Regions from separate parts of the Blautia sp. AM47-4 genome, predicted to be linked through region 2. Evidence: predicted binding sites of a transcription regulator. Region 2 holds the regulator's gene; the other holds the start of a gene.
What was found. Region 2 encodes HrcA, which represses chaperone genes, less so after heat shock. Its sites were predicted from a motif close to TGTTAGCACTCNNNNNNNNNGAGTGCTAACA; they were not measured.
Positions count from the first base shown of each region.

Region 1 (4,376 bases), on a different contig from region 2:
ATGCGTCTGGCGCAGCAGCTCTACGAGGGCGTGGAAGTAAAAGGAAAGGGAACGATCGCTCTGATTTCCTATCTGCGTACCGATTCTACACGAATCAGCGAGGAGGCCGATGCGGCAGCACGTTCCTTTATCCAGGAGCAGTACGGCACAAAATATACCGCAAGCGGGGACACGACGGAGAATAAAAACAGCAAGGCACAGGATGCGCACGAGGCCATCCGTCCGACCGATGTGACGAATACACCGGTAATGGTAAAAGAATCCCTGCCAAGAGATCTGTTCCGCCTGTATCAGCTGATCTGGAAACGCTTTGTGGCAAGCCGCATGCAGCCGGCCGTCTATGAGACAATTTCCGCACGGATCAATGCAGGAGAGTATCTCTTTACAGCAGCTTCCTCCCGTCTGGCATTTGATGGTTTCATGTCCGTTTACACCGATCCGGATGAGGAAAAGAAAGAGAAAAACGCCGCTGTCCGGAGTCTGGAGGCAGGAACGGAGCTGGCACTGGAAAAGATGGATCCGCAGCAGCACTTCACACAGCCGCCGGCACACTACACCGAGGCATCCCTTGTCAAAATGCTTGAGGAACTCGGCATCGGCCGTCCAAGTACGTATGCGCCGACCATCACAACGATCATCAACCGCCGTTACGTGGCAAAGGAGAACAAGAACCTTTACATGACAGAGCTCGGCGAGGTGGTCAACAACATGATGAAAGAGGCATTCCCGAGCATCGTGGATGTCAACTTTACGGCAACGATGGAGCTCTGCTCGACAGGGTTGGAGATGGAAGTGTTCCGTGGAAGACAGTAGTCGAGAACTTCTGGCCGGATCTCTATGAGGCGGTCACAGAGGCAGAAAAGAACCTCGAAGAAGTTAAGGTAGAGGATGAGGTGACGGATGTCATCTGCGAGAACTGCGGCCGCAACATGGTGGTCAAATACGGCCCGCACGGAAAATTCCTCGCCTGCCCGGGATTCCCGGACTGCAAGAACACGAAGCCGTATCTGGAAAAGATCGGTGTTCCGTGTCCGAAGTGCGGAAAAGAAGTGATCCTGCGCAAGACGAAAAAAGGACGGAAATATTATGGATGCGAAAACAATCCGGAATGCGATTTCATGTCCTGGCAGAAACCGTCTGCCAAGAAATGCCCGCAGTGCGGCGGCTATATGCTGGAAAAAGGCAATAAGCTGGTCTGCGCGGACGAGCAGTGCGGCTATGTAGAAGCACGCGAAAAGAAAGACGAAGACTGAGAATGACAAAGCGGTCTGTACTGGTGAAAAACTGGTGCAGGCCGTTTTTTTGCTTATCGCGGCGGAAAAACAGGAAGATCCGAAAAAATTTAGCATGAATTTTTATAAAATTTATAGTTTTCTGAAAAATATATTGATTTCCGGAAAACTACATGATAGAATGAGCTTAGTTTTAAGGGTTGTCTGAAAAAGGCATCAGTGTGCATTTTTTTCGGCGGATACGCCAAAAAAATGCAGAAAATAAAGAAAGGAGAAGAACATGAGCGTACAACTGCTGGATAAAACCAGAAAAATCAACAAACTGCTTCATAACAATCACTCCACGAAGGTCGTGTTCAACGATATCTGTGAAGTCCTGATGGAAACGTTAAGTTCCAATATCCTGGTGATCAGTAAAAAAGGAAAAGTGCTGGGCATCAGCCTTTGCCCGGGCGTGGAAGAAATTACAGAGCTGATCGAGGATAAGGTGGGCGGTTATGTCGATGCCGCATTAAACGAGCGTCTCCTCGGCGTACTCTCCACAAAAGAGAACGTCAATTTACAGACCCTCGGCTTTGAGCGGCCTGGTGTAGAGCGCTACACCGCAATTATCTGCCCGATCGAGATCGCCGGAGAACGCCTTGGTACCGTATTTATGTACCGCTGCACCCCGCAGTACGATATCGACGATATCATCGTCAGTGAGTACGGCACAACCGTTGTCGGACTGGAAATGATGCGTTCCGTCAACGAGGAAAATGTGGAGGAAAACCGTAAGGTCAGGTGGTTAAATCCGCATTCAACACGCTGTCCTTCTCCGAACTGGAAGCCATCATCCATATCTTTGATGAACTGAACGGGGATGAGGGCATTCTGGTTGCAAGCAAAATTGCAGACCGCGTCGGCATCACAAGATCCGTCATCGTAAATGCCCTCCGCAAATTCGAGAGCGCAGGCGTCATCGAGTCCCGTTCCAGCGGTATGAAGGGAACGTATATCAAGGTATTAAATGATTATATCTTTGATGAACTCGACGAGATCAAAGCAAGAAAGAACCTGAAAGGAAAGGGCGATGCCCATCCGGACGAGGCGAAAAAATAAAAAAGTGGAATGTAGAAAAGAATCGGAGCCGTTTAAGAATGGCGCCGTTTCTTTTTGTGCAAAAAAGCATTCGGGGAGCGGAAAAAATGGTATCATTCCCGTTTTTAGGAATAAACTATAATTAGATTCTAAAGAGAGTATAAAATATGAAAAAATTGCCAAAATAAGAAAAAACGAGGAAATAAGAGAAATTAAGAGCTATCACGAGAGAAAAAAAGAGAATTACAAAATTCATGCATTTGCGAAATGAGGTGGAAAACACTATAGTAAGAACCATCAAGTAGCACTCGAATGAACTGAGTGCTAATAAATAAAACTGAATGAAATCTTGAAGGAGGAAACATAAATGAAGTTAGTACCTTTAGGTGACAGAGTTGTATTAAAAGAGTTAAAAGCAGAGGAAACCACAAAATCCGGTATCGTACTTCCGGGACAGGCACAGGAGAAACCGCAGCAGGCTGAGGTTATCGCAGTAGGACCTGGAAAAGTAGAAGACGGCAAAGAAGTAAAAATGGAAGTTGCAGTCGGAGATCAGGTAATCTATTCCAAATATGCAGGAACCAACGTCAAACTGGAAGACGAAGAGTACATCATCGTAAAACAGGATGACATTCTGGCAGTTGTAAAATAAAGAATAATCAAGTAAAAATCAGGAGGCATGACAATCATGGCAAAAGAGATTAAATATGGAGCAGAGGCAAGAAACGCTCTTCAGAATGGTGTAAACCAGCTTGCAGATACCGTACGTGTAACCCTTGGACCGAAAGGAAGAAACGTTGTTCTGGACAAACAGTACGGCGCTCCGCTCATCACAAACGATGGTGTTACGATTGCAAAAGAGATCGAGCTGGCAGACGGCTTTGAAAACATGGGCGCACAGCTCATCAAAGAAGTTGCTGCAAAGACCAACGACGTAGCAGGTGATGGCACCACAACCGCAACCGTTCTGGCACAGGCTATGGTAAACGAAGGAATGAAAAACCTGGCAGCAGGTGCGAACCCGATCGTTCTTCGTAAGGGAATGAAGAAAGCAACCGATAAAGCTGTTCAGATCCTTGCAGAGATGAGCCAGCCGGTAGCAGGCAAAGAGCAGATTGCAAAAGTTGCAGCTGTTTCTTCCGGAAGCGAAGAAGTAGGCCAGATGGTAGCTGACGCTATGGAAAAAGTTTCCAAAGACGGCGTTATCACCATCGAGGAGTCCAAGACCATGCAGAACGAGCTGGAGCTGGTAGAAGGTATGCAGTTCGACCGTGGATATATCTCCGCTTATATGTGCACCGATATGGAGAAAATGGAAGCCGTTCTCGACAATCCATATATCCTGATTACCGATAAGAAACTGTCCAACATTCAGGAAGTTCTTCCGCTGCTGGAGCAGATCGTACAGAGCGGCGCAAGACTGCTGATCATCGCTGAGGACGTAGAGGGCGAGGCTCTCCAGACACTCGTGATCAACAAACTGCGCGGAACCTTCAACGTAGTAGCTGTCAAAGCACCGGGATACGGCGACAGAAGAAAAGCAATGCTCGAGGATATCGCAATCCTGACCGGCGGCCAGGTGATCTCCGAGGAAGTTGGTCTGGAATTAAAAGACGCTACTCTGGAAATGCTCGGACGTGCAAAATCTGTTAAAGTTCAGAAAGAGAACACCGTTATCGTTGACGGTGCCGGCGCAAAAGATGCCATCGCAGCAAGAATCGGCCAGATCAGATCCCAGATCGAGGAGACCACTTCTGAGTTCGATAAAGAGAAACTGCAGGAGAGACTGGCAAAAATGGCAGGCGGCGTAGCTGTTATCCGTGTAGGTGCAGCAACCGAGACCGAGATGAAAGAAGAAAAACTCCGTATGGAGGATGCTTTAAATGCAACGAGAGCAGCCGTAGAAGAGGGTATCATCGCAGGCGGCGGTTCTGCATACATCCATGTAACAACACAGCTTACAGAGCTGATTGACAGCCTGGACGGCGACGAGAAGATCGGTGCAAGAATCGTACAGAAAGCACTCGAGGCTCCTCTGTTCCACATCGTAACAAACGCAGGTCT
Region 1 is NZ_QUHY01000008.1:120,138-124,513, reverse strand. It holds partial or broken gene topA (type I DNA topoisomerase) at 1-1,253, shown strand, start outside; partial or broken gene codY (GTP-sensing pleiotropic transcriptional regulator CodY) at 1,513-2,333, shown strand; gene groES (co-chaperone GroES) at 2,680-2,964, shown strand; gene groL (chaperonin GroEL) at 3,001-4,376, shown strand, end outside.
Region 1: groES (co-chaperone GroES) is a predicted target of HrcA. The motif match lies at 2,612-2,642, and genes of this name have one in related genera.

Region 2 (4,376 bases):
ATTCCTTCTTGTTCAGAATTGACGCAAAATAAGAATACCATTATAATATAAAATACGACCAAACGGTCGTATCAAAACGAAAAACACAAAAATAAAAAAGACAACAATAAAAAAATTAATCGCCGAATTTTCTCTTTTTACTGGAGACACTCAGCAGATAGTCGACCGAGCAGTCATAGAACCGTGCAAGCCGGATCACATAGTCGATCGGGATGTCGCGGATTCCTTTTTCGTAGCGGGAATAGACGTCGCGGTTGCATTCGAGCAGGGCAGAAATCTCTTTGATGGTGAGATCCTGATCGATCCGCATATCTTCAATTCTCTGGTATTTCATACGTTGTACCATCCTTTCAGATTCAAACCCATACTACCAAACGGTTGGATGGACAAAGTTAAATCAGATCATATGGTCGCAAATTGGAGAATGGGGCGGGAGAGAGAAACGGCGGGTGAAGACAGCCTGTGCAGAAAACAGAAAAATATGTACGGCAGAAATGGGGGAACGAATGGGAAAAGCAGAAAGAATAGAAATAGAAGATTTTGTCCAGAATATAGTGGAACGGATGGAGACGCCGGAAGCGTTTGAAAAAATGATCAGCCGGGAGGAAGAATGCGAAGCGCAGGGGCAGGAGAGCCGTCTGAGGGATGTGCTGAAGAAAGAATGGCCGGTGGACGAAAAGGGAGAGCGCATCTATCAGATCACTAATATATATGAAGAAAAAGCAGAAGAACTCCTCATTGTAGAACTGTATACCGGCATCCACCTGGAAAACGGAGTCCCGTGCGGGCATTTTACGCTGTATCTCTGCGGGGAGCCGGACGGATGGAAACTCAGCGAAACGCGGATGATGGAATATCTGCAGAATCTGTAAACGAAAAAGCAAAACAGGGAGGACAGGGAAAAGAAAAACTGTCCTCCTGCTTTTGCTGCGGCGGAGACACCGGAAAGTCAGGATCCATACGGCCGCTTCTCATCGCTGATGCCGACCAGATAATCCAGACTGACCTGATACAGCTCCGCCAGACGGATGGCAATGGAGATCGGCAGTTGCCGGACGCCTTTTTCATATCGGGTATACACATCGCGGTTGCAGCCGAGATAGTCGGCAACCTGGCGGATCGTCAGATCGTGGTCCGTGCGCAGATCCTCCAGTCTCTGATATTTCATGATTCATCACCTCTGAGAAAATGCTACTAAATGGTCGTATTAAAATGGCAGAATCCTACCATACGGCTATAGCGCCTTTGAAACAGTAGAATGCAATAAAAAAGAAAAGTCAGATTCCTTTTCAGAAAGAAAACGGTTTATACTTTTTTCACAATTTCTTCATAGAAAAACCGGGAAAAGGTGTTGACAAACAAAAGGCAGAGTGCTATCTTAAGAGCATAGATGTTAGCACTCCACTGAAACGAGTGCTAACAGGACTATACAACAGGAAGGAGCTTATCTTAGTGGATACAGAATTGGATGAAAGAAAAAGAAAAATATTAAAAGCGATCATCCAGACGTATCTGGAAACGGGCGAGCCGGTCGGCTCAAGAACGATTTCCAAATACACGGATTTGAATTTAAGCTCCGCCACAATCCGGAATGAAATGTCCGATCTGGAAGAGATGGGTTACATCTTACAGCCCCACACTTCCGCAGGACGCATTCCTTCCGATAAAGGCTACCGCCTCTATGTAGATGAGCTGATGCGGGAAAAAGAACAGGAAGTTGCAGACATCAAAAACATGGTCATTGAAAAAACAGACCGAATGGAAAAAGTTCTGCAGCAGGTTGTCAAAGTCCTCGCTTCATCTACCAACTATGCAACGTTGATTACAGGACCGGAATATCACAGAAATAAAGTGAAATTCATCCAGCTCTCAAAAGTCAATGAAGAGCAGCTCCTGGCCGTCATCGTCGTAGAAGGCAACCTGGTGAAAAACCAGATGATCGACCTAGACGAGACCATCAACGATGAACAGATATTAAAGCTGAACCTGCTTCTGAACACACAGCTCAATGGCCTGACCATTGAAGAAATCAATCTTGGCATGATCAAGAAGATGAAAGAGCAGGCAGGCATCCACTCCGGCATCATCAGCAAAGTGGTCGATACCGTAGCGGAAGCCATCGCAGTCAGCGAAGAAGATGTGCCGGTGTACACCAGCGGCGCAACCAACATTTTCAAGTACCCTGAGCTTTCCGACAGCAGCAAAGCCAGCCAGCTGATCTCCACATTCGAGGAACGGCAGAAACTGGTCGATATGATCAAAGGAGCTGCCGAGGAGCAGGACGGAGAGGAAAATACCGGTATTCAGGTATACATCGGAAATGAATCTTCGATGGAACCCTTACGGGACTGCAGCGTGGTCACCACCACATACGATATGGGAAACGGTATGCGCGGAACAATCGGTATCGTGGGACCAAAGCGGATGGATTACGAAAATGTGGTAGATAACCTGAAAACATTAAAAGTTCAACTGGACGCCGTCTTCAAAAAGCCGGACACAGGTGAGTAGAAAGGTGGAATGATCAGTGAGCGAAGAAAATAGAAAGAAAGAGGAAACCATGGAAGAACCTACACGCGAGATGGAAAAAGAAACCGGAGCAGAGACCGATCTGCCGGAAACCGAACCGGCTGCGGAGCAGGAAGAAGCAAAGAAAGCAGCAGAGGCAAAAGAAGCGGAAGCTGCAGAAGAAACTGCTGAGGATGGCAAAGAACGAAAGTTCTTCAAAAAGAAAAAAGATAAAAAAGATGAGAAAATCGAAGAGCTGACTGACCGCCTGACCCGTCAGATGGCAGAGTTCGATAACTTCCGCAAACGCACCGAAAAAGAAAAAGCAAATATGTATGCCATTGGAGCAAAAGACATCATCGAGAAGATTCTTCCGGTTGTTGACAGCTTCGAGCGCGGACTTGCAACGGTGGAAAACCCGGAGGAAGATCCGTTCGCAGACGGCATGAATAAAGTATACAAACAGTTTACCACAGCACTCGATGAACTCGGTGTAACCGTGATCGAGGCCGTTGGAAAGGAATTCGATCCGAACCTGCACAACGCAGTGATGCATGTGGAGGATGAGGAAGCCGGCGAGAACATCGTCGTAGAAGAGTTCCTGAAGGGCTACATGTACAAAGGCTCCGTAGTCCGTCACAGTATGGTCAAGGTGGCTAATTAAGCTTGAAGATAAATAAATAGAAATTAAACCATTTTTTAGCATAATTCATTGAGGAGGAAACAACAATGGGCAAAATTATTGGTATTGACTTAGGAACAACAAACAGCTGTGTAGCCGTTATGGAAGGTGGAAAACCAACCGTTATCGCAAACGCAGAGGGTGAAAGAACAACTCCATCTATCGTAGCATTCACAAAAACAGGTGACCGTCTGGTCGGCGAGCCGGCAAAACGTCAGGCTGTAACAAACGCAGACAGAACCATCCGTTCCATCAAACGTGAGATGGGTACTGATTATAAAGTAGACATCGAAGGAAAGAAATACTCTCCACAGGAGATCTCCGCTATGATCCTTCAGAAACTGAAAGGTGATGCAGAGAACTACCTTGGTGAGAAAGTAACAGAAGCAGTTATCACCGTTCCGGCTTACTTCAACGACGCACAGCGTCAGGCTACCAAAGATGCCGGTAAAATCGCAGGTCTTGATGTAAAACGTATCATCAACGAGCCTACCGCAGCAGCTCTGGCATACGGACTGGATAACGAGAAAGAGCAGAAGATCATGGTATACGACCTTGGAGGCGGTACTTTCGATGTTTCCATCATCGAGATCGGTGACGGCGTTATCGAAGTTCTTTCCACAGCAGGAAACAACCGTCTGGGCGGTGATGACTTCGACCAGAAAGTAACAGATTATATCCTTGCTGAGTTCAAGAAACAGGAAGGCGTAGATCTTTCCAATGATAAAATGGCTCTGCAGAGAATCAGAGAAGCAGCAGAGAAAGCAAAGAAAGAGCTTTCCAGCGCAACTACAACCAACATCAACCTGCCGTTCATCACTGCAACCGCAGATGGCCCGAAACATCTCGATATGAACCTGACAAAGGCTAAATTCGATGAGCTGACCCACGACCTGGTAGAGAAAACCGCAGAGCCGGTACAGAGAGCACTTTCTGATGCAGGCCTTCAGGCATCCGAGCTTTCCAAAGTCCTTCTGGTAGGCGGATCTACCCGTATCCCGGCTGTACAGGATAAAGTAAGACAGCTGACCGGACACGAGCCGAGCAAGAGCCTGAACCCGGATGAGTGCGTAGCACTTGGTGCTTCCGTACAGGGCGGTAAACTTGCAGGAGATGCCGGCGCAGGCGACATCCTTCTTCTGGATGTAACTCCGCTGTCTCTGTCCATCGAGACGATGGGAGGTAT
Region 2 is NZ_QUHY01000001.1:191,372-195,747, forward strand. It holds gene DW965_RS00945 (helix-turn-helix domain-containing protein) at 116-334, opposite strand; gene DW965_RS00950 (hypothetical protein) at 507-872, shown strand; gene DW965_RS00955 (helix-turn-helix domain-containing protein) at 950-1,168, opposite strand; gene hrcA (heat-inducible transcriptional repressor HrcA) at 1,453-2,511, shown strand; gene grpE (nucleotide exchange factor GrpE) at 2,561-3,172, shown strand; gene dnaK (molecular chaperone DnaK) at 3,238-4,376, shown strand, end outside.